4 regions of the Bacillus basilensis genome follow, and region 4 is predicted to be linked to each of the others. Evidence: riboswitches for the same ligand, from Rfam matches in the RefSeq annotation. Region 4 holds a riboswitch; each other region holds the start of a gene.
The links. A riboswitch is a leader RNA that binds a small molecule or an ion and turns the genes downstream of it on or off. The one in region 4 is predicted to bind S-adenosylmethionine.
Positions count from the first base shown of each region.

Region 1: another riboswitch for S-adenosylmethionine. It lies ahead of ACQVV1_RS09240 (M20 family metallopeptidase); the one in region 4 lies ahead of metI (cystathionine gamma-synthase/O-acetylhomoserine thiolyase).
Region 2: another riboswitch for S-adenosylmethionine. It lies ahead of ACQVV1_RS25990 (methionine ABC transporter ATP-binding protein); the one in region 4 lies ahead of metI (cystathionine gamma-synthase/O-acetylhomoserine thiolyase).
Region 3: another riboswitch for S-adenosylmethionine. It lies ahead of mtnW (2,3-diketo-5-methylthiopentyl-1-phosphate enolase); the one in region 4 lies ahead of metI (cystathionine gamma-synthase/O-acetylhomoserine thiolyase).

Region 1 is NZ_JBNTQO010000003.1:540,594-547,953, reverse strand. It holds gene ACQVV1_RS09260 (alpha/beta fold hydrolase) at 248-2,104, opposite strand; gene ACQVV1_RS09255 (TetR/AcrR family transcriptional regulator) at 2,163-2,729, opposite strand; gene ACQVV1_RS09250 (SDR family oxidoreductase) at 3,104-3,868, opposite strand; gene ACQVV1_RS09245 (Lrp/AsnC family transcriptional regulator) at 4,037-4,477, shown strand; gene ACQVV1_RS09240 (M20 family metallopeptidase) at 4,646-5,851, opposite strand; SAM riboswitch class I at 5,940-6,041, opposite strand; gene ACQVV1_RS09235 (AAA domain-containing protein) at 6,117-7,360, opposite strand, start outside.
Region 2 is NZ_JBNTQO010000021.1:49,784-57,143, forward strand. It holds gene ACQVV1_RS25965 (ArsA family ATPase) at 1-1,010, shown strand, start outside; gene ACQVV1_RS25970 (DUF3926 domain-containing protein) at 1,003-1,194, shown strand; gene ACQVV1_RS25975 (HXXEE domain-containing protein) at 1,253-1,720, shown strand; gene ACQVV1_RS25980 (MetQ/NlpA family ABC transporter substrate-binding protein) at 1,892-2,746, opposite strand; gene ACQVV1_RS25985 (methionine ABC transporter permease) at 2,768-3,433, opposite strand; gene ACQVV1_RS25990 (methionine ABC transporter ATP-binding protein) at 3,423-4,442, opposite strand; SAM riboswitch class I at 4,566-4,671, opposite strand; gene ACQVV1_RS25995 (cysteine hydrolase family protein) at 4,913-5,476, shown strand; gene ACQVV1_RS26000 (hypothetical protein) at 5,709-5,858, opposite strand; gene pruA (L-glutamate gamma-semialdehyde dehydrogenase) at 6,045-7,360, opposite strand, start outside.
Region 3 is NZ_JBNTQO010000002.1:272,939-280,298, forward strand. It holds gene ACQVV1_RS04885 (serine hydrolase domain-containing protein) at 1-819, shown strand, start outside; gene ACQVV1_RS04890 (NAD(P)-dependent oxidoreductase) at 824-1,705, shown strand; gene ACQVV1_RS04895 (DUF3909 family protein) at 1,707-2,039, shown strand; gene ACQVV1_RS04900 (hypothetical protein) at 2,086-2,361, opposite strand; gene ACQVV1_RS04905 (1,2-dihydroxy-3-keto-5-methylthiopentene dioxygenase) at 2,669-3,181, opposite strand; gene ACQVV1_RS04910 (methylthioribulose 1-phosphate dehydratase) at 3,159-3,797, opposite strand; gene mtnX (2-hydroxy-3-keto-5-methylthiopentenyl-1-phosphate phosphatase) at 3,794-4,453, opposite strand; gene mtnW (2,3-diketo-5-methylthiopentyl-1-phosphate enolase) at 4,450-5,694, opposite strand; SAM riboswitch class I at 5,759-5,866, opposite strand; gene ACQVV1_RS04925 (pyridoxal phosphate-dependent aminotransferase) at 5,931-7,109, opposite strand; gene ACQVV1_RS04930 (carbon-nitrogen family hydrolase) at 7,124-7,360, shown strand, end outside.
Region 4 is NZ_JBNTQO010000002.1:91,633-98,992, reverse strand. It holds gene metH (methionine synthase) at 1-2,394, opposite strand, end outside; gene ACQVV1_RS03825 (bifunctional homocysteine S-methyltransferase/methylenetetrahydrofolate reductase) at 2,394-4,226, opposite strand; SAM riboswitch class I at 4,297-4,406, opposite strand; SAM riboswitch class I at 4,610-4,719, shown strand; gene metI (cystathionine gamma-synthase/O-acetylhomoserine thiolyase) at 4,813-5,925, shown strand; gene metC (cystathionine beta-lyase) at 5,922-7,085, shown strand; gene ACQVV1_RS03810 (cysteine hydrolase family protein) at 7,243-7,360, shown strand, end outside.

The DNA.
Region 1 (7,360 bases), on a different contig from region 4:
TAAACCTTAAAGTAACTTTAAGGTCAATACAAAAATTAAAAACGTAAAAATATCTATAAGGCGTACCACCAAATCAGGTTGCCCCAAAACGATAAAATGAACTTCATTGCTATAAAAGACTCAAATTTTTCGTTTTGGAGCATTATAAAATTTTAACTTGATGGTGATGGGGTGGGGCAAAAAATAGTACGATTTTATTTCAAAGACACAACGATCTTACTACGCACTTTTTATTTATCCCACACTCTCATATGCTAGTATTATTATTTTTTATTACTAATGTTGCCGTTTCACTCGGATGGCTAAGAGGAAAATGATGGCCGTATGGAACAAAATCAACCTTACCAAGATGCGATGGAGCAGAATAGGCTCTGTCATAATCCCCCCAAATAATGTGAAGATTATACTTTGTTACTTCATTGAAATCACCTTGATCGTTTTTCAGTAGTAAACTGTTAAGCTGAACCGTAGTATTTAAAATTCTAGGAGAAGTAAAACTGGTACTTATTTTTTCAATATAATGTTCAGGGATGCTCTCCATACTTTCAAACAAACCATTACTTAATAAATAACGCCCTATCAAATTAGTAGTTGCTAATTTTAATGTCCATTTGTTCATAAATTGAGGAACATTTAGCGATTTAGCATTTTTTTTAGCAACAGGTGGCTGAAGTAAAGTGATTGAATACTTCTTATCTATGTACTCTTTTACTAATGCTTCCAGAAGAATAAACGCACCAAATGAATGGCCAATTAGATGTGCACCATTAGTAGCTTTCTCCAATAACTTTTTCACTACATTCAAATAGATATCTAGAAGATTTTTCTCTTGTTTAAAAGGAGAACGTCCCAAACCTGGAAGATCCAAAATCCATACAGGTTGACCAGTTTTTTCATGAAGCTCTTGTGCTAAAGGAAATAAATCCTCTCCATCACTCAATAAACCATGTAATAAAATAAACGGTTTACCCTCTCCTTGTAATTGGTAAAGGGTATTGTTATCGCATAATGTTCGTTTAAATAAATGATTATGCTGGCCATTTTGATACATCATTCGATAATCCAAATCAGCTACTACGGCAGGGAAAAATTTCATTACACTCGTCTTCTTAAACCAATCTCCTCCCATAATTTTTTCCGCTGAAACATTTGAAAATTTTCGTTTTGTAATAAAATTCAGTCCATCAGAAGGAATTTTTGTTATTTTACTTACTCCACTATTCATAATTGCTTTCATAAGTGGCATTGGAACAGAGATTTTTGGTGCCCTCAAATTCATACTTTCCGACATAATACTTAATAATTCAGCAATGTTCTGATCGTGCGGTTTGTCTTCAACAAGTGTATATGTTTGAATAGTCGGTTGCTCCAATTTGAAAACCTGCACAATAAACTTCGCAAGCTCATCGTTTGAAATAAGAGGTAACCTATATCCCTTACCTCCAGGAATCACTGGCATGAGCCCTCTTCGCATACTCATAACAAGCAAACCTAATCCTGCTATCTGCTCTGTACTCCCTGTTTTACTACTACCGACTACAGTTGGCGGATTAATTACAGAAAGCGGATAACCTACCGCTGATGCCTGGTGACGGATATAAAGATCTGCTAAAAATTTTGTTCTCTCATATGGGTTTTTTATTTTCAAATAATTGTTTCCTTCTTTAAACACATCAATTGCAATCTTACTATTTTTATCATCAAAGGGACTCATATAACCTACAACATGAATAAATTGTTGCAAGCCCTTCAATTGATGAATACTTTTAGCTAATTCACTAATATGTTTGGCGCCATTTAAAAATACGGAAGCTGCCTCTTTACTTGTCGCTTGAATATCCATGGGGCCTCCTGCGTGAATAATCACATCCGCTTTCAATACCCTCTCCTTATCTTCAGCACTTAGACCTAAATCTATTTTCGTCAAATCACCTTCAATAAAGTGCATAAATGCCTTTTTTAAGATGCCTCTTTCTTGAAAAATGCGTATTGCTTTACTTTTCGACCTTACTAAAAGAAGAATTTTAACATCCTCTTTGGCTAATTCTTTCACTAATTGTTTTCCAATAAAGCCTGTTCCACCAGTTAAAAATACTGTTCTCATATAAAATCCCCTTTGTAGTACTAATCAGTACTAATTTGATGTAAAAAAAAAGCTTCTTTTATCGAAGCAATTTTAAAAAATGATCTGCTGTTTTCGTGATTACAGTTGCATCCTTCAATGTTTCTGAAATAAATAACGCTCCTTCAAGATTTGTAATAAAAAGTGATGCAACCTCATCAATATTAATCGTATTTCTGAATTCTCCATTCTCTACCCCTTGTTTAAGTAATAGAGAAACTTTCTCTTGTAATCCTGTAAAAAAAAGACCTATTTTTTCTTTTATTTGCGTGGCCTGTTTAGGACTTTGAATATAAAGAGTAATAAATGGACAGCTCCCCTTATACTCTCTCGACTGAACTCCTTGTGATAATTGCTTTAAAAACAGTTGGATACGATCTTCAACTAAAAATTGGTTCTGAGAAAGTACGTCATCAATTGCAGATTGATACATTTCAATCCAATAATCAACGACCCCTTCTAATAATACTTCCTTATTAGAAAAGTGATAATACACATTAGACTTTGAAACTTTGCTTACACGTACTAATTCATCCATACTTGTATAAGCAAACCCTTTTTCTAAAAATAATGTTGCAGCTACTTCAATCACACGTTTTTGATTCATTAATTTTACCTTTGTCATAACTAGAACTATATAGTACTAATTTAAATATTGCAAGTATTTATGTTAATTTTTAAAAAAGTTTGATTAAAAAAGTTCCACTAACATTGATTTTACTGCAAAAAAATCTTATTTTGAATAAAGTTGAACTGAACCCCGAAATTGTTAATTCACTATCGTCTAATAGGGGTCACCATACATGCCCATCAACTTAAGAAAAAGAAATGCCCCCTGATTCAAGTTGTCTAGCGAAAAAATCACGTTTTAATAGACTTCTTTATCATGCATACCTTTCTATAAATTACCAGATATGAAACAAGGATCGTTTCATATCTAGTAATTTACTTGATTAGCTTGATGGGTATGGAGTAGTGCCCCTATAAACAAAACCCACCAGAAACATCTAAAATTTGCCCTGTTACCCAGCGACTATCAGAAGAAGCAAGGAATGCTACTACATCTGCAATCTCTTCAACTTGCCCTATTCGTCCGAACACAGATGAATTCGTAGCAAAATTTCGTATTTCCGGATCATCTAGCAATTTCGCATTCATATCTGTCTTCGTGTATCCAGGCATGATTGTATTCACTGTTATACCTCTTTCTCCGAGATGTTTAGCAAGAGGCAGTGTCATCGTATTTAGTGCACCTTTACTTAAACCGTATGCAATTGAGCCTGTAAAACCAAGTCGTACTTCAGCTGATGAAATGTTGATAATTCGCCCTTCTGCTCGTAGTAATGGTAATGTTTGCTGAATTAAAAAGAACGGTGCCTTCATATTTACTGCCATAATTTCATCAAAAACTTCTTCTGTCGTATCTTCAATCGTTCCTTGTGTACCTATCCCTGCATTGTTTACTAAAATATCAATCTCTGATGTACCAACTCTTATTTGTAATTCATTCTTCAATTGTTCTACTATCTTTTTGACACCATCCATTGAATTGAGATCTGCTTCAATTAAGAATGCCTTTCCTCCATTCGATTCAATCTCACTAATTGTTGCATCTGCAGCTATTTTATTTCGGCCGTAGTGAATCGCTACTAATGCACCGTCGTTTGCCAATCTCATCGCAATCGCACGACCAATACCGCGACTTGCCCCTGTTACTAACGCGATTTTCCCATCAAGATTCTTCATTTCTTCCATCCTTCCTAAATTTCCGTTTGATAAAAACCTATACTTATATTTTCATGTAAACACCAATAATTTTAAATATATATTTATAGGTAATTCAATTCGTTAGCTTATGATATTATAGTTATAATTCATGATTTACTTTAGAAAACAAAATAAGGAGGCTACACAATGCAAAACGCTGTAAAACTGGATGAAACTGATCATAAAATAATGAACTTGTTGTATGAAAATGCGAGAATTTCCGTTTCAGAAATAGGACGAATTATATCCATGACGCAGCCTGCTGTAAAAGAGCGTATTAATAAACTTGAAGATCAAGGAGTTATAGCGGCTTACCGAACGAAATTTGAGCCTTCCAAAATTAATAAGAACATTCAAGCATTCATCATGTTTAAAACGAGCCAATGCTCTGATTTTATCCAATATTGTAATGCCGCTCCTGAAGTAACAGATTTATATCGAATTAGCGGAGAGTTTAATTATATGATGAAGGTCATGAGCGATTCGATGGATTCTCTCGCTACATTTTTAGACTCTTTAATGCAATTTGGCTTATCATCTCCTTTAATTGTATTAAAGAGTGAATTTGAGGAAAAATTGTCGTTCTGATAAAGGGATACGTATTATCCCCCGCTAACAGTAAAAGTTTTTCCTTTATGAGAAAAACCAACAAAACCAATGATTAGTAAACAAAAAAGAACATTGATATTTCAATGTTCTTTTTTATATCTCTACTTATTAATTAGATTGTGCTTCGAAAAGAGCACCTTAATCCCCTTATCCCTGATTCCTCTGCGCTTCTCTAAACTCCTCCTTCACCCTCTCTAACAGCCCTTCTTCCGTAATTAATCGATACGCTGTATTTGCTAATGCTTTTGCGGATGTAATTAATGCTTTATCTCCTAATTCTGAGCGTGCTGCTTCTCTAAATTCATTCGTATGTGCAATTAAGTCATCTGGGCCGATTTTAATGTACGGGTGAATGGTCGGTACGACTTGGCTTACGTTTCCTGCGTCGGTTGAACCAATGCCAAGTCTTTCTTTACGATTTACTTCTTCACCTAGTAATTCTAGTTCTTCCGCTACGATGTCGTTATATGTTTTTGTTACGAGTAATTCATCGATCTCATTTTGGAATTGATGGATTTTTACTTTCGTACCTGTTGCTAGCGCTGCCCCTTGTGCGATGTTTTTCACTTTCTCTGTTACTTCCGCACATCTTTTTCGCGTTGCTGCACGAATGAAGAACCTTGCTGCGGCGTAGTCAGGAATAATGTTAGGTGCTTTTCCTCCTTCTGTAATAACGCCATGAATCTTCACATCTGACGGAAGTTGTTGACGAAGTGCATTAATACTGTTATACAGCTGAATAACCGCATCTAATGCGTTAATCCCTTCTTCAGGTGAAGCTGCAGCATGAGCTGTTTTTCCGTAAAAATGAAAATCAAGTGGATCAACTGCTAGTGAAGGACTCGTTGTTGCTGTTTTTCCGCTCGGATGAATCATAAGCGCCGCATCAATATCTTTAAATAAACCTGCCTTTACATAACTCGATTTTGCGCTACCGTTTGGCCCACCTTCTTCTGCCGGTGTTCCGAAAACGACAACCTCTCCGCCTATTTCTTCAAGCGTTTCTGATAATGCAATTGCTGCTGCAACACTAATTGTGCCGATTAAATTGTGACCACACGCATGGCCAAGTCCTGGTAAAGCATCATACTCAGCTAAAAATGCGATAACTGGTCCTTGTTTCCCTGAACTTTTTCGTGCGATAAAACCTGTTTCATGTCCAGCTATATTGTGCTGCAACTGGAATCCTGCACTACCTAGCAATAAACTTAACGTTCTAGATGCGTAAAATTCTTGGTTACCAATCTCCGGATTCGCATGAATATCATGACTTGTTTCTATGTACTTTTCCTTATTTCTTTCGATACTCTCTTCAATTGTTTTTCTTTGTGACGTTACTCCAGTCGCTCCCATTTGTCTTCCCCCTTTTATTTTCACGTAAAAAAGCCTCTTTCTAAAAGATAGAAAGAGGCTTCTGTATATACAGTCAAAATGAGCTTCTTTCTTATCTTTCAAGTTACCTTGCTGGAATTGGCACAGTATTCATAAAGAATCCGCTGCCGAGGTATCGTAGGGCCAGTCCCTCCACCTCTCGTGATAAGAATTTTCATAAAATTATATTAAATTACATTCATTCTAAGTTCATTTCAAATAAAAGTCAAGGAATTCCTATCCGAATTTACCGAATATCTAAAAATCCTTTTAATACACCAATTGCCTCAGGTGCTTGCAGTCTTGCACATACGTACGGAAATTCTATACTACCTTCAAACATCATTTGAGATGTAAGCGGTGCCCCTGCCCAAAAGATTTCATCATCGATTACGATAAATGGGAAGGCTTTATTTTGCCTTTGTAACTTTACATTTTTCAGTGGAACTGGTCCATCACTATACACTGTTATTTGCGCATTTGTACGCATTAACGCTTGCCATACTCGTTTATCTACTTGTTTTGTACTTGGAAGTGAAATAATGATTTTTCGTTTTGCAGCTAAAATATCTTTTAATAGCCCTTTCGTTTCCTCAAGATTCATTTCCATAAACCAGCGTAATCGTTTCGATATTTTTCGTTCCCACAATTGCCTTGATGTCGTACGATCATACACATCTCCATGACGTTCTATATGAGCTGTTAATTGTGATAACGCTTGTTTTCTTGAAAGATTTTTACGCATATAATGGCAATCCGATAATTGAATGAACTTCCCTCTCGCTCTTGTCACTGCTACATTGACGAGACGATGGTTTTTATGGTCAAAGAATAACACGCCAGGGCGTTCTTGCGGATAACTATCAACCGTATCAAAAATCATCATATCTCTTTCAGAACCTTGAAACTTATGAACTGTCGCTGCTAAAACAGGTATGTGTTGATATTTCGTTCTCTGTAACATTTCTCTAATACACGTTGATAAAAAGCGGGATTGTGCCCTGTAAGGTGTCACAACACCGATCGATTGCACACCATCTAACAGTCCGATTAACATCATTTGCATCGCTACTAAACCAGACATAATATTAAAACGCGATCCTGAAGCAGCATCCTTTAACGAAAAAGCTCCCATTAAGCTCGTATCAAATAAAATACTCGCTTCATTTGCGAACGGTTGTAGTTTCGCAAGTTCTTTACGTTCTGAAACTGACGGATGATCGTATACTCTATTTTTATAAATAAATGAGTTTGTAAACTTAGATATATCCGCATGCATACGTCTTTGTTCCTGCAACATAAACAGGTTCGGATGTGCTTCTGATTTATTAACAGACTCAACAATCCCAGCATGGTAAAACATATCTTCGCCGAGCCATTTGCGAACGAGTTCATGGTTTGCCATCGCAATTGGAGGTAACTGTAAAAAGTCTCCACAAACGACGATACGTTTTCCAAGTGAAGCAGCTAATGCAATTTGCGGAACATATG
Region 2 (7,360 bases), on a different contig from region 4:
AAATCCGCGAAAATTTATGGGCACAAGAGATTAATACGATTTATGAAATGGAAAAAGGCTGGGGAAAGTTACAGAAATACATTACCTTGCTATTCACTTCCAAAGCAGCTGATGATATTACAACAGAAGAGTTAACGATGTTTCCTGGTATGGAAGATTTAATTAGCTTACTTCGCGTACTCGATTATTATAAACAAAAAACATATGATGTCATTATCATTGATTGTGCTCCAACAGGAGAAACATTAGCAATGCTCAGCTTTCCAGACATGCTCGGCTGGTGGATGGAAAAACTCTTTCCTATTAAAAGAAAAGTTTTAAAAGTTGTTCGCCCTGTAGCCCAACCACTTCTTGGTGTTCCCCTTCCAACCGATGATATTATGGACGAATTAACAAATACACTTGAACAGCTTGGAGAAATGAGAGATATTTTATCAAACCGAGAAGTAACAAGTATCCGCATCGTTGTAAATCCTGAAAAAATGGTCATTAAAGAGGCCCAGCGTAGCTTTACTTATTTAAACTTATACGATTATAACGTAGATGCCATTATGGTTAACCGCGTCATTCCTAACACTGTCACCGATCCTTATTTCCAAGCATGGAAAGATACCCAAAAGAAATATAAAACATTAATTCAAGATAGTTTTAATCCACTTCCTATTTACGAAGCTCCAATGTTTGAACAAGAAGTTGTTGGTTTGCCCATGTTAGAGCGTGTAGGAGATGCTCTATTTAAAACTGATCATTGTCCTACTGAAGTGAAATTTAACGGCCGCACACAATATGTAAAAAAAGATGGCGATGAATATATTTTCGTTCTGTCCATTCCCTTCTCAAACAAAAGTGAGCTAGTATTAAATCAAAAAGGTGATGAGCTTATCATTCGAGCTGGTTCTGTTAAACGGAACATCACATTACCAAAAATATTAACGCACCTTTCTATTCAAGGGGCTAAGTTTGAAGATGATGTACTAAACATTCGATTTGGAGGTGTAGTGCATGCGTGAGGAACTACTAAGGAAGGTAATTCGTACAAAAATAAAAGTCGGTATGCATATATTAGAAGAGTTACCCGCCCCAATCCAACAATCAGCTAAGCAAATGCTAAATATTTTACAAGAGGAGCTAGCTGCTTATCCGCAAGAACAAGAGCATCCTGAAGATAATTTAAAAAGTATTATAATTGAATGAACATCTCTGGATAGAGGGCCTTTCTAGGCTTTCTATCTCCATATTGGAGTGATGTAAGTTGTCGAAAAAAAATTCCACTATTATGCTTTGGACTATTCCCTTATTATTTTTTATTCATAACCTTGAAGAATCTTTCCAAATGCCACAATATCTTGCTAATCAATTTTCAATTACTTTTATAACTAACCAGCAATTTTTCATTGCGATTTCTGTATTGACTCTCTTTGTCTTACTTATCGTCTTTCTATACCAACTGAACTTCTTGTCTTCTATATACTGGATTATTTTTATACAAGGGGCTATCTTCTTCAACTCTATTCAACATATTATTTTGTTTTTTATTTATCGTTCTTATAATCCTGGCGTAATATCTGCAGTTTTCATTGCTATTTTTTCTATTTCCTTTTTTTCATCCCAAAAATACTTAATTCATAAAAAGCAATTCGTAATTACACTCATTTTCAGCTTATTTTCTTATCCCATTATAATTTGGATTATCTTACTACTCGCTAGCTACTTTCAGTAACAAAAAAAAGACCCGGAAAACTCCTGGTCCATTACTCTACTTAACAAACGTTGGATTCTACGTTATACAGAATTGGAAGGTACAGAATTAGGGTTTGTTTGTTAAGTAGATTATATGTTGAACGAACTAACAGCGGAGGGGTTCCTTCTGTTAGTTCATTAAACCCAATGATTATTTTACAATTTTTTCAATCTCATCAAGTGAAAGATCTACTGAAATGGAACCATCATTTGTTTCTTTCTTAATTGCATCTGTTACTTCTTTTGAATGATATAGTTCAATTACTTTTTTCAGTGTTGGATCATCCTTATCTTTCGTACGAGCTGCGAAAATATTAATATATGGCTTCGCATTTTCATTCTTTGGATCTTCTAAGAAAATGGGATCCTTCGCTGGGTCTAATCCAGCTTGACCAGCAACACCGTTATTAATAACTGAAGCTGCTACATCTTTTAATACACGAGGTGTTTGCTGTGCGATAACCGGTGTGATTTTTAACTTCTTCGGATTTTCAGCGATACCACTTGGATCTCCAAATAAGCCAAAGTCTTTCTTAAGCTTTAATAATCCGGCTGCATCAAGAAGTTTTAATGCACGGGCTTGGTTCGTTGGATCATTTGGAATCGCAATTTCTGAACCATCTGGAATTTCGTTTGCCTTCTTATGTTTCTCAGAGTATAAGCCCATCGGTGCAATTTGCGTTGTACCAACAGCTGTAATATCTAACTTATGCTCTTTTTTAAATTGCTCTAAGAAAGCAACGTGCTGGAATGAGTTTAATTCAATATCTCCATCAGCTAACGCTTTATTTGGCGTTGTGTAATCAGAGAACTCAACCAGTTTAATTTTAATTCCTTCTTTTTCAGCTTTTTTCTTTAAAATTTCCCAAGCGTCTCCATCCGTTCCAGTTACACCGACGCGAACTACTTTTTCTTTCGCTCCTGCCCCCGTGTCTCCACTTGAGCAGCCGCTTAATGCTGAAACACCTACAATCGCTGATAATGCAAATGCTAAAATTTTCTTCATTTTCTTTTCCCCTCTTCCTTTTTATGATCTGCGTAAAAAGACTTTCGCAAAGTAGTTTCCTAAGTTTTGAGCTACCTGTACGAGAATAATAAGTAAAACGACCGTTACGAACATAACTGATGTATCAAAACGTTGATAACCATATGTCATCGCTAAGTCACCAAGACCGCCACCACCGACAAGTCCAGCAACTGCAGAGAATTCAATTAAACCAACTGTCATAAACGTAACACCTAAAATCAATGGCGCTAACGCTTCTGGCACAAGAATTTCAAAAACAATTCTAAATGGTGAAGCACCCATTGCTTGAGCTGCTTCAATAACTCCCTTTGGAACTGAAACAAGATTTGTTTCAACCATTCGAGCAATACCAATCGAAGCCACTAACGTCATTGGGAAAATTGCTGCTGCTGTTCCAATCGTCGTTCCGATAATACTTCTTGTTAGTGGGCTTAAAGCTACTAAGAAGATGATGAATGGAACCGGACGAATTGTATTAATAATGATATTAAGAATAGAAAAGACCCATTTATTTTCTAAAAAGTTTCCTTTTCTCGTTACATATAATAGTAAACCTAGGGGTATACCAAGAATTGTAGCAAATATAAGGGTTACGATTACCATTAAGAGGGTATCTCCCGTCGCATCTACTATGCGAGGCCAAAATATACTCCAATCAACTCGCATGAGCTTCTACCTCCTTCAGCTGCACTTGCAGTCTTAGATGTTGTAATGCTTTTTGAATCTCCCTCTGTTCACCTTGCAATTCTACAAGAAGATTTCCAAATAGCACATTTTGAAGTTCAATAATATTTCCGTACAGTACGTTTACATCGACGTTATAGTTTTTTGCGATATACGATAGTACTGGTTGACCTGTCTCCTCACCAGTAAATGTTAGACGATAAATCTGACCACCATTTTGAATTTTCGCTAGAACACTTTCTGGTAAATGATCATTAATAACAGAACGTACAAAGTTTTGAGTCGTTTTTGTTTTTGGTTGTGTGAACACGTCAAACAATTTTCCTTCTTCAATTACTTTTCCTTTTTCCATCACAGCTACACGGTGACAAATTTCTTTCACAACATGCATTTCATGTGTAATAAGAAGAATTGTTAAATTATATTCTCGATTTACTTTTTTTAATAGGTTTAATATCTCTGTTGTTGTTTCTGGATCTAAAGCTGATGTTGCCTCATCACATATAAGAATATCTGGTGATGTTGCAAGTGCTCTAGCAATACCTACACGCTGCTTTTGTCCGCCTGATAGCTGCTCTGGGTAATTGTTTGCCTTATCTTCTAACCCTACAAACTTCAGCAGTTCATTTACTCTTTCTTTTATCTCATTCTTTGGTACTTTCGCTAACTTTAATGGATAAGCAATATTCCCAAACACTGTTCTTGAATTAAATAAATTAAAGCTTTGAAAAATCATCCCGATTCTTTGTCTTAGCTTCCGTAATTCTTTCGTCGATAATGATGTAATATCTTTATTATCTATTGAAATCGTTCCTGCCGTTGGTCTCTCTAACATGTTTACTAGACGTAATAACGTACTCTTTCCAGCTCCACTAAAACCGATAATGCCAAAAATTTCACCTTTCTCAACGGATAACGTTACATCCTCCACAGCATGAACAGATTGCTCACCTGATTCATACACTTTACTTACATTGTTAAAAGAAATCATTTTTTCCCCTCCTATTTGCTGTAAAAACTTGAAGTAGAGCTTTCGAGGTAAAATAAAAAGTGCTCTCCTTCTTATCAACCATAAAGATAAGAAGGAGAGCACTTATATGTACTCGGTCACATCTTCTCATCTTCCAAGCCTTTCATAGACTTGCTGGAGTTAGCACGGTATTAAAAAACCCGTTGCTGAGGTATCGTAGGGCCAGTCCCTCCACCTCTCTGGATAAGAATGTATCGATTTAATTGTCGTTTAATTAATTCTCATTATAGAACTCAGAATAATAAGAGTCAATACATTTTTTAGAAAAATATTAATTATCCCTTTATTAAAATTTTCAGATGAAATTTCATAATAAAATAGTAACCTTTAAAGTTATGTAAAATTCTCCTCCTGCATATTTTTTAAAAGGATAATCTTCTCTACTAATTGAATACCATTATTTGAATATGAAATCGGAGGAAGATAAATATATGAAAACAGCCCTTTTACTCGTTGATATTCAAAATGATTATTTTCCACACGGAAAGATGGAATTGCGTAATCCAGTAGAAGCAAGCGCATATGCCCGTCAGCTACTACAACTCTTTAGAAAGAAAAATGAACCTATTTTTCATATCCAACATGTAGCAATAAAAGATGATGCTACTTTTTTCCTGCCCAATACAGAAGGTGTGCATATTCATGAAAGCGTACGTCCACTTAGAGAAGAAACCGTTATACTCAAACATTACCCAAATAGTTTCCGCGAAACTGATCTTCTAGAACAATTACAACGTTTAGACATTGAGCACGTCGTCATATGCGGGATGATGACTCATATGTGTATTGACGCTACCGTAAGAGCTGCTTTTGATTTCGGCTTTCAATGTACTGTTATACATGATGCTTGCGCTACAAAAGATCTTTCTTTTAAGAATGCTACTATACCAGCCGTTTATATTCATAACACAATTTTGGCTAGTTTAAATGGAGTATATGCAAATGTAATGAGTACAGAGGAGTTTTTAGCCACAAAAAAACACTCTCTTCAGTGAGCAAAACCGAAAAGAGTGTTTCTTGTCAAACCATAGATTTTCTTTCAAATTGTATTATACAGGAAATTTTCAAAATGAATACTAAAAAATATGACTAATAAGTCAACTTTTCTCGTTATTTTATTTCTATTTACATGTTTATCCCGATATTAATAGGGTTTAGCAAGTTTCACTTACCAAATAGTAATATATGGTAGCTCTAATTCGAATTCAAATTAACTACTTTCCCCTATTATTTATCTGTTTGTTTCTGTTTCTTTTTCAAATACTCCGCACGCAATTTTTCAATTTGCTGCTTTTTATCAAATTTGGCAGGCGTCTGCTTTTCATGAAACTTTGCGACAGCTACCTGGCCTTTGTAATCTAATTGATATTTTCCCATTTTGTTCACCTACTTCTCTTTTCTTTAAAGACAACCTATTCAACAAATATAAATATACCTTATTTTACTGAATTAAACCTTATTACTTTATTAGTTTTTCTACCGATATCTATCTTAATACACATATAGAAAGTTTTTCAAAAAAAAGAGATCTTCGCAAACTGCGAAGATCTCTTCTACTATTTCTTATAAAGTTTCAGAAGTAGTTTTTGCTTGCATGTGAAGTGCTAAGTAGTCAGGGCCACCAGCTTTAGAGTCTGTACCAGACATGTTAAAGCCACCGAATGGTTGGTAACCTACGATTGCACCAGTACATCCACGGTTGAAGTATAAGTTACCTACGTGGAAGTCTTCACGTGCTTTTTCAATATGGTCACGGTTGTTAGTAACAACAGCACCTGTTAAACCGTATTCTGTATTGTTTGCAATTGCAAGTGCATGATCAAAGTCTTTTGCTTTACAGAATGCTACTACTGGTCCGAAGATTTCTTCTTTCATTAAGCGAGCATCTTCTGCAACGTCAGCAACGATTGTTGGTTGGATAAACCAGCCTTTAGAATCGTCTCCTTCGCCACCAGCTAAGATTCTACCTTCTTCTTTACCAATTGCAACATAGCTCATTACTTTATCGAATGCAGCTTGGTCATTAACAGGACCCATGTTTGTACCTAATACAGCTGGGTTAGCAACTGTTAATTCTTTCGTTAATTCAACAGCACGATTTAATACGTGATCGTATACATCTTCATGGATTACTGCACGTGAACATGCAGAACATTTTTGTCCTGAGAATCCGAATGCTGATGCAACGATAGATTTAGCTGCTAATTCAAGATCTGCTTCTTTATCAACAACGATTGTATCTTTACCACCCATTTCAGCGATAACACGTTTTAACCAAATTTGGCCTGGGTTTACTTTCGCTGCACGCTCATAAATACGGATACCTACATCGCGAGATCCAGTGAAACTCACGAAGCGTGTACGAGGGTGATCTACTAAGTAGTCACCAACTTCAGAACCATTACCTGGAACGAAGTTTACTACGCCAGCAGGTAAGCCAGCTTCTTCTAATACTTCCATGAATTTCGCTGCTACTACAGGAGTTGTACTAGCTGGTTTTAGTAATACTGTGTTACCAGAAACTAAAGCAGCTGTTGTCATACCTGCCATAATTGCGAATGGGAAGTTCCAAGGAGAAATGATAACACCTACTCCTAATGGAATGTAAGAGAAACGATTATATTCAATTGGACGGCTTTCTACTGGAATACCGTCTTTTAATTTTAACATTTGACGACCATAATATTCCATAAAGTCGATTGCTTCTGCTGTATCAGCATCTGCCTCATTCCATGGTTTACCTGCTTCTTTTACAAGAATAGCAGAGAATTCATGTTTTCTGCGACGAACGATTGCTGCAGCACGGAATAAAATGTCTGCACGCATTTCTGGCTTTGATTTTCTCCAAGTTTGGAATGTTTCATCCGCTACTTGCATTG
Region 3 (7,360 bases), 180 kb from region 4:
CCTCAAACGAAATATCGTGTCGGTTCTATTACGAAAACAGTTGTGGCCACATCTATTTTGCAGCTACAGGAACAAGGGAAGCTAAATATTCAAGATAATGTAAATAAATATATTCCCTCTTTTCCAGTAGATAAAAATATTACTTTATATCATTTGTTAACACACACATCAGGTTTACCAGAAAGCGGAAAAGGGAAAGTGAATGCCGCTTCTCGTATAAACTTAGTAAATTGGATTGGAAGCCAAAAATTAGAATTTCCACCAGGCACAGGTTGGAAATATACAGATTATAATTATATGGTGCTTGCCTACATTATAGAAAGCATATCAAAAAAACCTTTAGGAGATTACATAAAAGAAAATATATTTACTAAAGCAGAAATGCATGAATCCGGTATGGGAAATATGGCTCAGGAAGATCAGCATTTTACTAAAGGATATGTAAAGAAAGAGAATGTACTTGAACCTGCAAAAAAATTGTTAATGGATTGGTTATATGGATGCGGTGAGATGTATACAACAGTTGGCGATATGAAGAAGTTAGACGAAGCGATTATAAATGGGAAACTTCTTTCTGAACAAAGTATACAAGTGATGTTTTCACCTTCAACAGAACGGAAATATGCATTTAGTTTTTACATATATCCGGATTATTTTCATAATCATGGTGTACTATCTGGTTGGAACACTTTCAATAATTTTAATAAAGAAAAAGGGACTTTTGTTATTTTATTTTCAAATGTGAAAAATAGTATGGATGATGATTTTAATAAAGAGTTCCGAAAGATGGTAAGTGATTTATTAGAACAAAGGGGATGAGAAAATGGAAAATAAAAATTTATCAATAGGTTTCATCGGTATTGGAGTAATGGGAAAAAGTATGGTTCATCATTTAATGCAAGATGGTCATAAAGTATATGTATATAATAGAACGAAAGCGAAGACAGACTCTTTAGTGCAAGATGGTGCAAATTGGTGTGATACACCGAAAGAGTTAGTAGAGCAAGTTGATGTTGTAATGACTATGGTTGGATATCCACATGATGTAGAAGAAGTGTATTTTGGGATAGATGGGGTTTTGGAGAATGCAAATGAAGGAACAATCGCAATTGATTTCACGACATCTACACCAACATTGGCAAAGCGTATTAATGAAGCTGGTAAAAGAAAGAATGTATATACGTTAGATGCGCCTGTATCTGGAGGAGACGTCGGTGCGAAAGAAGCAAGACTCGCAATTATGGTCGGTGGCGCGAAAGAAATATATGAAAAATGTTTACCGTTATTTGAAAAACTAGGAACAAATATTCAGTTGCAAGGACCAGCTGGAAGTGGACAACATACAAAAATGTGCAATCAAATTGCGATTGCTTCTAATATGATTGGGGTATGTGAAGCTGTTGCTTATGCGAAAAAAGCTGGATTAGATCCAGATAAAGTATTAGAGAGTATTTCTACTGGGGCAGCGGGTAGTTGGTCATTGAGTAATTTAGCTCCTCGAATGTTAAAGGGAGATTTTGAACCAGGATTTTATGTAAAGCATTTTATGAAAGATATGAAGATTGCTTTAGATGAGGCTGAAAAATTAAAATTACCAGTACCGGGTTTAAGTTTGGCGAAGGAATTGTATGAAGAGTTAATGAAAGACGGGGAAGAGGATAGCGGAACACAAGTGTTATACAAAAAATACATAGGGGGTAAGTGAGATGGATCTTCAAAAATTTGATGAGATGATTGATGCTGTACAACGAGCAACTTGTGTACAAATTAATGAAAAACAAAAAGAAGCTTTTAAACAAAAATATGATTTTGAACCGAAATTCGAATATGGAAGAGATGAGAAAGGGCATTACGTTATTCGAACTTCAAAAAAGATGCTAGAAGAAATGGAGTTTTATTTGGCATTGAAATATGATCAAGATGGAGTTGATCTTTATATGCAAGCAGAGATTGATGGTATATGCCACGTATCTGTTAGCTATAGTGAAGATGTCCTACATTTACAAGAATTGTTTCAATTTCTAGAAGAAAATAAATAAAAGTCCTCATTTGAGGACTTTTATTTATTTATATTTAATTTTATAATTATAAGCTAGAAGCACGGCGGCATCGTTCAATTGGGAATGGAATAACTTGCGCGATGTGATTAGGACCAAATTGTTTTGCACGAGCATGGCGTATTATATAAAATGCAGACAGAATTGAAACAGGAATAGCGCCGAACAAACCAAAAAGTAAAGCGCTTACACAAGATGCGACAAAACCTAAAACACCAACTTCTAACTCTTCCATAATAGCTCCTAGAATAACAGGAAGTGCTCCACACGTAACCCCTAGTATAAGTGCGATAAGTAAACTCATGATTATCCCCCTCTGTTTGCGATATTCTTTTCCTTCTTAGTTATTTGTAGTATATCATATACAAAACAGAATTTTCAGAAAAAATTCAAAAAAAGTTCAATAAATGTTCAAAAAGTGTTAAGAAATACCCTTAAAAAATAGAAGGAGAAGATTGTTTTTGAACAGAAGGACTCATACGTTTGAGAAAATAAAAAATCAGGCTTATTTCATTTTTTGAAATAAGCCTGTTCCATAGGAGGATGTATATATGTAGAGTGAATAAAAGGTTGGAAAAGGGGATCCAAGTCCTTTTATTCAACTAACTACCTTAATAGATTGGAACCCAGCCTTCAGCTGTAACAAAAATACGAATAGCTACAACTTGACGATCATCTTGCAAGGTGAAATAATGTCTTGCATTTTCAGGAACAGATATGAGATCACCTGGCTCAAGTTCAACGTCAAAGAATTTCCCATCTTTGCCTTCAATAGCAAAGATGCCATGCCCGCTAACAATAAAGCGAACTTCATCATCAGTATGATGGTGTTCTTTTTGAAAATTAATTAATAATTCGTCAAGGTTAGGTGTGCTATTTGAAAGTGAAATTACATCATGTGCTTTATAACCTCGACGTGCTGAAACATCAGCGATTTCTTTTGAAAACACAGCTAATATTTCAGCTTTGTTTTCATCTGTTAACGAATAATTTTCATTTAAATGAGGAGGAAGTTTAGAAATATTCCATTTCTCATATAAAACACCTTCCTCTTGTAAAAATTTAGATACTTCCACTTCATTTTCAATGCGAGTATTTACTTCATGAATACGAATTTGCGCCATTAGAAACGCCTCCTTGAATTGATAATAGTTTTATATGAAATTGGAATAAAAACTCATAAGCCTCTAATCTTTTCTTTGCATCAAAGCTATCTCGGCCCCATACGGTAATACCATGGTTACGGATTAATACTGCTCCCGAATCTCCTTGTATATGCTTTCGGAAGGTTTCTCCAAGCGTTGGGATGTGGGCATGGTTTTCAATAATAGGAATGTGGATTGTTGCACCTTCTTCCCAAATATCGAGAGCTTTAATAATTTCTTGATTTTGAAGGGTGACGGTATCACTATATAAGTTTGTGATGACATTATTATCAGTTGTATGAACATGAAGTACGCATCCAGCATTCGTATTGTTATAAATATGCGTATGCAAGATTGTTTCTGCTGAAGGGCGTAATTCAGTCTCTAATACGGGAACCCCTAGATGATCTACTAGGAGAAAATCATCTGGAGTCGTTTTTGTTTTATCTTTACCACTTGCTGTAATAAGAAAAGTAAGTGGCTCATGACTAACCTTTATAGAAATATTACCACTCGTTGCTGGAAACCAATTTCGTGTTGTTAATTCTTTTTTTATCTCGCTTAAGTCAAACCATTGACGAAACAGTTGTTTCATAATTTCACCTCCAACAAATGTTTTAATGCAAATTGAACATCATGAAATGTTTCAAAAGGTGTATAAGCAATATGATTCTCTTCACATTTTGTAATAAGGAAGTCACGGGCAAATACTTTATCTGCTTGTTTTGCAGCTTGTAAATCAGTAATTGAATCTCCAATCACAATATGGAAGTCATTCGTATCACTTAATTTACGGATTAAAGATGATTTGCATAATCCGCAATGATTTTGACAATGATGATCACAAGGATGAGGCCATTTAACGGTAATGTATTCACTTGAAAAGTCAGTTTCATTACAGTAAATTTGCTCTTTAGGAATGAGTCCTTGTAAGAGTGGATAGACGAAGAAATCCATTCCACCTGATATAACGTAAAAAGAAATGTCATTTTCATTTACAAATTGTATAAATTCATGAAAACCATTACGAATTTCAGCAGTCTCTATTAAAAATTGAATAATCTCATCGTGCAGATTAGTAGGTATTAATTGAAATAATTGAGAAACACCTTCTTGAATAGATAGCTCTTGTGATAAAATTCTATTCTTTACTTCTTCGGCTTCTGGTGGTGCGAATTTTTCCATAATGGACATAATGTTATCATTATTTGTAATCGTGCCATCAAAATCACAAAATACTTGAATACTCATAATTTCACCTCATGAGAGGGATTTCCCCATATTTGTAGTGCACTATGCAAGTTTATGTCATCTACTTCATGGAGTGGTTTATTTTGCAAAGTAGCATCAATTGCAGCACGGAAAGCTTTACCGCCGCCTTGCGCCCCATTTGGATGTCCGTGTATTCCGCCACCAGCATTAATAACAACATCTTTACCGAAATCTCGTAGAATAAAGGGAACGAAACCAGGATGAATACCAGCAGACGGAACAGAAAAGCTCTTCTTGAAAAATGCATCGTCTTTAGTTAAATATTTTGAGATAGCAAGAGCCTCCTCTTTTTCTAGCGCAACACTTCCGTATGGAGATGGGAATAATGAAAAGTCAGCCCCAGCATAACGTAGTAGCTTTCCGAGTAATAATGGAGATGAAACTCCATATAACTTGGATGCTGAATAAGCACCACTTACAGCAGGATGTGCCATAATAGGAACTGGGATTTCATCATCTTCTGCAAGTGATTGTAGTACATCTAGTCCGTAAGCAAATACGTTAAATAATAGAATATCAGCTCCAGCTTGCACTGCACGTTTCGCATTTTCTTTTAAATCAAAAGTTCGTCCTGTTAAATTTACGGCATATAACGTTTTATGTCCGTATGTTTCATATACGGATTGTAAAACTTCTTTTCCCGATACAATGCGTTTCGTAAGAGGTGTTAATGCATTTTCAAATAATATTTCATCATCTTTTACTATATCTACACCACCAATTGCTTGATCGCGTAATTGCGTTTTTAAATACCCAATATTTCGTCCAATCATTCCTTTAAAAATACTCATTAAAAGGGGACGCTCATGTACTTGTAAAAGGTTTCGAATACCATCTATCCCGAATTTTGGACCAGGAAAATGCTCTTTTAACTCATCTGAAAAAGTTAAATCAATTAATTTTACTTCGCCATCAAGTGATAGCTTTCCAAAGGTAGTCGTTAAAATCGCTGGTAAATCTGGACTGAAGTTTAATAACGGATATTCGATTTTAATAATCCCGCGTTTTACTTTTTTTCGTAAATACGAATTGGTATGTTCTTGTTCAGCTAATTCCTCAACATGAATGACATTGCCTTTATGCTGTTTTAATTGTTCTTGTAATAAATTTGGTAAATGGGTCCAAGAGCCAATTGTTAATCCGAGTGCAATTTGCTCGGCCTTTTTTTCTAAGTTATGTGAATCATCATGGATTAAATACGTCGCTATTATTCCGCTCATTGTTAAAACCTCCTAGTTAAATAAAAAAACCTCTCAGCTAAGGAGAGGTTTTTTTACAACCAGCTCCTTATCTGTCAGCGTAATGCTGCGAGAATTAGCACCGTGTCTACAATTATGTAGATCGGTTGCCGGGTTTCGTCGGGCTCGTCCCTCCACCTGCTCTTGATAAGAAGTATTTAGAAATGTTTAAATTTTTAAGATAACTGAATTTTGTCAGATATTATTCGCGTTGTCAATTATTTTTTGAAAAAATTTAATTTATCAATTCGATTAATGGCTTCTCGTAATCTATCTTCTGTATGCAAGAGACCAACACGGACGTACCCTTCGCCATGTTCACCAAATCCAACACCAGGAGCAACCGCAACGTGTGCTTTGTCTAGTAAAATATCAGAAAATTGCTCAGATGTATAACCTTTTGGTACAGGAAGCCATGCAAAGAATGATCCTGTTGGAATGTTTACATTCCAACCAATTGAGTGACAAGCTGAAATAAGAGCGTTTCTTCGAGATTCATAACTATTTACAAGGTCTATTACGCAAGACTGTGAACTTAATAGTGCTTCGCGGGCAGCATCTTGAACTGCACCAAAAATACTAACATACATATGATCTTGTAATAAGTTAATTGTTTCGATCACACTTTCATTCCCTACAGCAAAAGCGATGCGCCAGCCAGCCATATTGAAAGTTTTCGATAATGTGTAAATTTCGATTCCTGTATCTTTAGCACCGTCTGCTTGTAAGAAACTAACAGGCTTTTGACCATCGAACCCAATAGCACCGTAAGCAAAATCATGAACAACTAATATATTGTGTTTATTAGCAAAATGAATAGTTTCATCAAAAAAATCTTTTGATGCAGTAGCACCTGTAGGATTATTTGGATAGTTTAAAAACATTAATTTTGCACGCTCGGCAATAGAGTCATCAATTTTCGTATAATCTGGTAAAAAATTATTTTCTGCAATAAGCGGCATTGTTTTAAATTGTGCTTTTGCTAAAGCAACTCCTGATAAATAATCTGGATAGCCTGGATCGGGAACGAGAATAGAATCACCAGGGTTTGTAAAACAAACTGGTAATTCTACTAATCCAGCCTTTCCACCAAACAAAATAGCAACTTCAGTTTTTGGATTTACTACTACATCATATTCACGTTGATAGAATGTTGCCACGGCTTCTTTTAAACTTTCATGTCCGCGAAATGGCGGATATTTATGATGAATGGTCTTTTCTGCAGCATCTTGTAAAGCTTTTACGATATGCTGCGGCGTTGGTTGATCTGGATTACCTTGACCTAGATTAATAACATCGTGACCAGCTGCAACGACTTTATTAACTTTTGCAACAAGTGAAGCAAAAAATTGTGTTGGCAATGATGTTACTATCTCAGAAGGTTGAAATAATTTCATACTTTCCACCTCTTTTGAAAGTTGTTACAATTCTAGTGACAAATGATATAATCTTTCCAGTATTTTGTAAAGAAAAAAATGAGAATGGGGCTGAAAAAATGAAAGTCGCATGTATTCAAATGGATATTGTCTTTGGAGATGTAGAAAAAAATATTGAGAATGCTAAAAATAAAATAAGCGAAGCAATGAAGGAAAGACCAGATGTTATCGTCTTACCAGAACTATGGACAACAGGTTATGATTTAATGAGA
Region 4 (7,360 bases):
TCTCGTTAACGCTGCCCCGCCTACAACAATCGGAATATCAATATCCGCCGCTTTTAAATCTTCTGCAGTCGTTACCATTTGTTGAGCCGATTTTACTAACAAACCAGAAAGACCTATAATATCAGGCTTCTTTTCTTGTACTTCTTGAACAATTCGATCCGAACGTACATTGATTCCTAAATTAATAATCTCATATCCGTTATTCGCTAAAATAATTTCAACGAGATTTTTCCCAATATCATGCACATCACCTTTAACAGTCGCTAATAATACTTTCCCTTTTTTTGCACTATCGCTAGATTCCATATGTGGCTCTAAATAGCTTACAGCAGCTTTCATACTTTCAGCACTTTGCAATACTTCAGCAACGATAAGCTCATTATTATTAAATAATCGTCCCACCTCATCCATTCCTGTCATAAGTGGGCCATTAATAATATCCAAAGGTTTTCTTCCTTCAGTAAGTGCGAGGCTTAAATCTTCGTGTAACCCTTGTTTCGTACCTTCTACAATATAATTTGCTAGTCGCTCATCAAGAGTTAATGTTTCTTGGATAACGACATCTTTCTTTTTTGCCGCGCGATAAAAATTTGTAAATTTTTCTAACGTCTCTTGCGTTGTTTCAAAAAGTAATGCATCTGCAAGACGTTTTTCTTCCTCAGGAATTGACGCATAGCGTTCTAATTTTTCCGTATTCACAATCGCGTAATCTAATCCTGCTTTCGTTGCATGATATAAAAAGACGGAATTTAATACTTCGCGTCCAGCTGGTGGTAAACCAAATGATATGTTACTTACACCTAAAATCGTTAAACACTCTGGTAATGCTTCTTTAATAAGGCGAATCCCTTCTATCGTTGCTGCCGCCGAGCCAATATATTCTTCATCACCTGTACCTACTGGAAATACAAGTGCATCAAAAATAATATCTGACGGACGTATACCATATTTCTTCGTCAATAACTCATAACTTCTTTTCGCAATTTCAAGTTTTCGTTCCGCACTTACTGCCATACCGTCTTCATCAATTGTTCCCACAACAATAGCTGCACCATATTTCTGAAGAAGTGGTGTCACTTTTTTAAATCGTTCTTCTCCATCTTCTAAATTAATTGAATTAATAACAGCTTTGCCTTGAATATAAGTAAGAGCTCGCTCCATCACATTTTCATCTGTTGAGTCAATCATAATCGGTACTTTTAACACTTTCGTAACTTCTGCCAAGAAGTTTTCCATATCTTCTATTTCATCCCGGTCTGGGTCTGCCATACAAATATCAATAATATGAGCATTTTTCTTCACTTGTGCTCTTGCGACTTCAGCAGCTTCTTCAAATTTCCCTTCTGCTACTAATCTTTTAAATTTACGTGACCCAATAACATTCGTTCTTTCACCTACAAATAACGGTCTCATAGAATCATCATATTGCAGTGCCTCTAATCCACTAACCCCATGCCCTTCTCGTTCATGATGTTCACGCGGATTAAGCGAATCTAACGCAGATTTCATTGCTTTTATATGTTCTGGTGTTGTGCCACAACAACCACCGATAATATTAACCCATCCTTCTTCAGCAAATCGCTTCACTTTTTCAGCGAGAGAAGATGGAGATTCATGATAATGTCCATCTTCATCAGGAAGACCTGCATTTGGATAACAAGAAATGTAACACTCCGACAAATCAGATAGTGAACGAATATGATCTCTCATAAACTCTGGACCAGTCGCACAGTTTAATCCAACAGATAATGGCTTCATATGTTCTACCGATAAGTAAAAAGCCTCAATTGTTTGCCCAGCCAGAGTCGTTCCCATTGGTTCAATTGTTCCTGAAATCATGATAGGTACAATTTTATTTAGTTCGTCAAAAGCTGCTTGAATTCCAATATAAGCAGCCTTCACGTTACGCATATCTTGACTCGTCTCAACGAGTAATACATCAACTTCTCCCTTCAGCAATCCTCTTGCCTGCCGTGTATAAGCTTCAATTAATTCTTCAAACGTCACACCACCAGTAACACTAATCGCTTTCGTTGTCGGTCCCATTGCTCCCGCAACATATACTTCCTTCCCACTTTCTATAACAGCTTGCTTTGCTAAACTCGCTGCCTTCTCATTTAATTCCTCGTCTAAATGGGACAACGCATAATCACTTAATACAATATTTGTCGCCCCGAATGTATTTGTTTCAATAATATCCGCCCCGGCTTCAATATAAGCTTTATGAATCTTTAAAATAACATCTGGTCTTGTTTCTACTAAATATTCATTACAGCCTTCGTACTCTTCACCTCCGAAATCTTCCGCTGTTAAGTCCTCTTGCTGAATCATTGTTCCCATTGCACCATCTAATATTAAAATGTTATTTTGTAATTTCTCTTCTATACATTTCATCAATTAATACCTTCTTTCACTTCTTGCTTTTCTCTCACATATTTAACAAGGTGTTCTGTAATTTCATATTTTAGAAATGGTGTAATAAGATAAATGCCGTTAAAATATTTCATCGCCGCATCGATCAATTCTTGTGAAATATGAATCCCTTCCTCAATTGCTGCCTCTTTCGTTTCATGCCCATCCATTCTCTCTCTTATTTCCTCAGGAAGTGTAATACCCGGCACCTCAAAATGAAGAAAATCTGCATTCCGTTTACTTATTAATGGCATAATCCCAATAAAAATAGGTTGTTCCAAATGCTTTGTTGCTTCATACACTTCTTCAATTAACGCGATATCATAAATCGGCTGAGTTAAGAAGTATTCCGCTCCAGCATCTATTTTCCGTTCCATTCGCTTAACCGCTGCTTTTAAATGTCTTACATGCGGATTAAACGCACCTCCCACTGAAAACCTTGTTGCTGGGCCTATTGATTTCCCTAAAATAGAGCGCCCATCATTCATTTCTTTAATCATTTTAATGAGCTCAATAGAGGACAAATCATATACAGAAGTGGCACCTGGAAAATCACCGACGCGTGCTGGATCACCTGTTAAAGCTAACACTTCTTCCATACCTAATGCTGATAAGCCTAGTAAATGAGATTGTAGCCCGATGACGTTATGGTCTCTACACGTTAAATGCGTCAATACGGGAATATCATGCTTCGTTAATAATGCTCCCATTGCCATATTCGAAACGCGAGGCGATGCTAATGAATTATCTGCTAGAGTAATAGCGTCCGCCCCAGCTCTTTTCAATGCTCTCGCCCCTTCAAAAAACCGCTGTGTATCTAACGTTTTCGGTGGATCTAATTCCACTACTACTGTCGTTTGTTTTTTTGCTTTCTCCGCTAAAGTGACATGAGCTTTCGAACGTTTCTCGTGTGTATGCACTACTTTCGGTCTTTGAATCGTATCCTTTTCTATTACAGGCGTAACATTTAGAGTAGCCCGTTTCATACTTTCAATATGTTCTGGAGTCGTACCACAACAACCGCCCAATAACCGAATACCTTGCTCAATAAATTTCGGTGTCATCGCTTCGAAATAAGCCGGACTTCCCTCATATACGTAACGTCCCTCCACATAATTTGGAAGACCTGCATTTGGATATGCTGACAAGTAACCATTTTGCGGAATCGATATCATTTTAAAAGCTTCCGTCATATGAAGTGGCCCTAGTTGGCAGTTCAATCCAACGACATTGGCACCGTAATCTAAAAGCTGTTTTAAGATTTCATTTACATCATTTCCATTTTGAGTCGTACCTGCCTCATGTAACGCTAATTGAGCTACAATTGGGATATTCGTTTGTTTTCGTAGCACCTGAACAGCATGAAGTAATTCAAACTCATCATAAAAAGTCTCTAATAGTAGTCCATCAACCTGTTCTTCTAGTAAAGCACTTGCCTGCTCAAGTAGCATAAATTCCCTTTCCATATCAGTAGTTGTAACGGCTCCAATATGTTTCATACCGCCAATTGTTCCTAAAATTGCATTTCTATCTGTCACAGATGCTTTCGCCAGTTTTACTGCCGCTCTATTAATTTCAGTAACTTGATTTTCTAAACCATACATACGTAATTTCGCTTCATTTGCTCCGTACGTATTTGTTTGAATCACATCTGCCCCAGCAGCTACATATTGCTTATGAATCGATATAATTAAATCTGGATCGGATATATTTAATTCTTCAAAACTACTTTGCAAACCATGTGAATGTAATAACGTCCCAACCGCACCATCACCTATTACAATTCCTTTTGATAATAAATCTAGTAATTTCACAAATCTCCCTCATTTCTATCAATATAAAAACCCCCTCTTCACTTTGAAGAGGGGGACATAATTGTTCCTCCTCTTATTATGCAAAACATTCGTTTTGCAGGTATTAGCACCGTTTCAAACATTTCGTTTGAAGGTTGCCGGGTTTCACAGGGCCTTTCCCTCCACCGCTCTCAATAAGAGTTTGTCTTTATTATTTTATTTATGTAGCTAAAAGGAAATACGTTCCCCTTTTAACAATGTTTGTTAATTTTTTAATAAATTTAGCACGCACAAATGCAAAAGTCAATGACAGTTGTGGAAAAATAAAAATTATTTAAAATAAAGTTGCAATTCAATTATCTTTTGTTGTAAAGTTAAAAACATAATAAAATTTCATACGAACATTCTTATCTAGAGAGGTAGAGGGACTGGCCCTATGACGCCTCAGCAACCATTAACATTTGTTAATAAGGTGCTAATTCCAGCAAATTGTGAAAGATTTGACAGATAAGAAGAAGACTCTATTCAAACCGAAAGCCTTCTTCTTAGAAGGCTTTTTTTATTTTACATTCACTTAATTGTTAATTTAAAAAGGAGGAATTTTCACATGTCAACAATTGAAACAAAACTAGCACAAATCGGAAATCGTAGCGAAACTACAACAGGAACGGTTAACCCACCTGTTTATTTCTCAACCGCTTATCGTCATGAAGGAATTGGTAAATCTACTGGTTTTGACTATTCACGAACTGGTAATCCAACTCGCGGCCTTTTAGAACAGGCAATTGCAGATTTAGAATACGGCGAACAAGGTTATGCCTGTAGTTCAGGGATGGCAGCTGCTCTCCTCGTCCTCTCCCTATTCCGCTCCGGAGACGAACTTATTGTATCTGAAGATTTATACGGGGGCACTTATCGATTATTTTCTGAGCACGAAAAAAAGTGGGACGTTCGATGTAAATACGTAAATACACAATCTATTATACGAATTGAGCAAGCTATCACCACTGAAACGAAAGCTATTTTCATAGAAACTCCGACAAATCCATTAATGCAAGTTACTGATATTGCCGCTGTCGCAACTGTAGCGAAAAGACACGGACTACTTCTTATTGTAGATAACACATTCTACACGCCTTATATACAGCAGCCATTAACAGAAGGTGCCGACATTGTACTTCATAGTGCAACGAAATATTTAGGAGGACATAACGATGTACTAAGCGGACTTGTCGTTGCAAAAGGAAAGGAACTTTGTGAGGAAATCGCTCATTATCATAATGCCTCTGGTGCGGTCTTAAGCCCATTTGACTCATGGCTATTAATTCGTGGTATGAAAACGTTAGCTCTTCGCATGAGACAACATGAAGAAAATGCAAAAGCAGTTGTTGCTTATTTAAATAATGAGGACGGGGTGACAGATGTATTTTATCCTGGAAGAGGCGGCATGATTTCATTTCGTCTTAAAGATGAAACATGGATTAATCCATTCTTACAATCTTTATCCTTAATTACATTTGCTGAAAGTCTCGGTGGTGTTGAAAGTTTGATGACATATCCAGCAACACAAACACACGCTGATATTCCTGAAGAAATCAGAACAGCAAACGGTGTATGTAATCGTCTTCTTCGATTTTCCGTTGGCATTGAAAATAGTAACGATTTAATTCAAGACTTACAGCATGCCATTAAACTTGTAAAAGAAGGTGTAAGAATATGAGTTATTCTATAGATACACTTTTACTACACAACCAATATAAACATGACCCACAAACAGGAGCTGTTAACGTTCCCATCTATAACACATCAACATTCCATCAGTTTGATGTAGCTACGTTCGGGAAATATGACTATAGCAGGTCTGGTAATCCAACTCGTGAAGCTCTTGAAGACATCATTGCATTATTAGAGGGCGGAACAAAAGGATTCGCATTTGCATCAGGCATTGCAGCAATTTCTACTGCATTCCTCCTTCTTTCACAAGGTGATCACGTACTCATTTCAGAAGACGTATATGGAGGCACTTACCGAATGATAACTGAAGTACTCTCCCGTTACGGTGTCTCACATACATTTGTTGATATGACTAATTTAGAAGAAATAAAGCACAACATTAAACAAAATACAAAGCTCTTTTATGTAGAAACACCTTCTAACCCGCTTTTAAAGGTGACAGATATTCGCGCTGTTTCTAAGCTTGCAAAATCTATTGGCGCTCTTACCTTTGTTGATAATACATTTTTGACACCACTATTCCAGAAACCGCTTGAACTTGGAGCAGATGTCGTTCTTCATAGTGCTACAAAATTCATTGCTGGTCATAGTGATGTTACTGCCGGATTAGCGGTCGTAAAAGATGCCGAACTTGCTCAAAAACTTGGATTTTTACAAAATGCATTCGGCGCTATTTTAGGACCTCAAGATTGTTCTCTCGTACTTCGCGGTCTAAAAACATTGCATGTACGCCTTGAGCATTCAGCTGCAAACGCCAATAAAATTGCACATTATTTACAAGAGCACGCTAAAGTTCAAAACGTCTATTATCCTGGCTTACAAACACATCTTGGATTTGATATTCAACAATCTCAAGCTACATCAGCCGGAGCTGTCCTATCTTTCACTTTACAGTCAGAAGATGCACTCCGCCAATTTCTATCAAAAGTAAAATTACCTGTCTTTGCAGTTAGTTTAGGAGCTGTCGAATCGATTCTTTCCTACCCAGCTAAAATGTCACATGCAGCACTGTCGCAAGAAGCTCGTGATGAAAGAGGGATTTCTAATTCATTACTTCGTTTATCTGTCGGCCTTGAAAATGTTGATGATTTAATATCCGATTTTGAAAATGCCCTTTCTTATGTAGAAGAGCCTGTAAATGCATAGAGAGAAAAGAAGATATGAAATTAAATTTTCATATCTTCTTTTTATGTTTTCGAGTATACTTTTTACTTTTCGTATAGTTCATAAAAAACGATAGGGCATTATCTATTTCCAATTAATAAATTAATTGATATATTAAGAAATAAAAGGGGCAAAAATAATGGATACTTGTGCAGATGTTTTAATCGTTATCGATTTACAAAATGGAGTATGTTATAGCGAAGAACATTTATTCGATTTAAAAAATTTACTTACAAAAGTAAATAAAAGAATTTCTT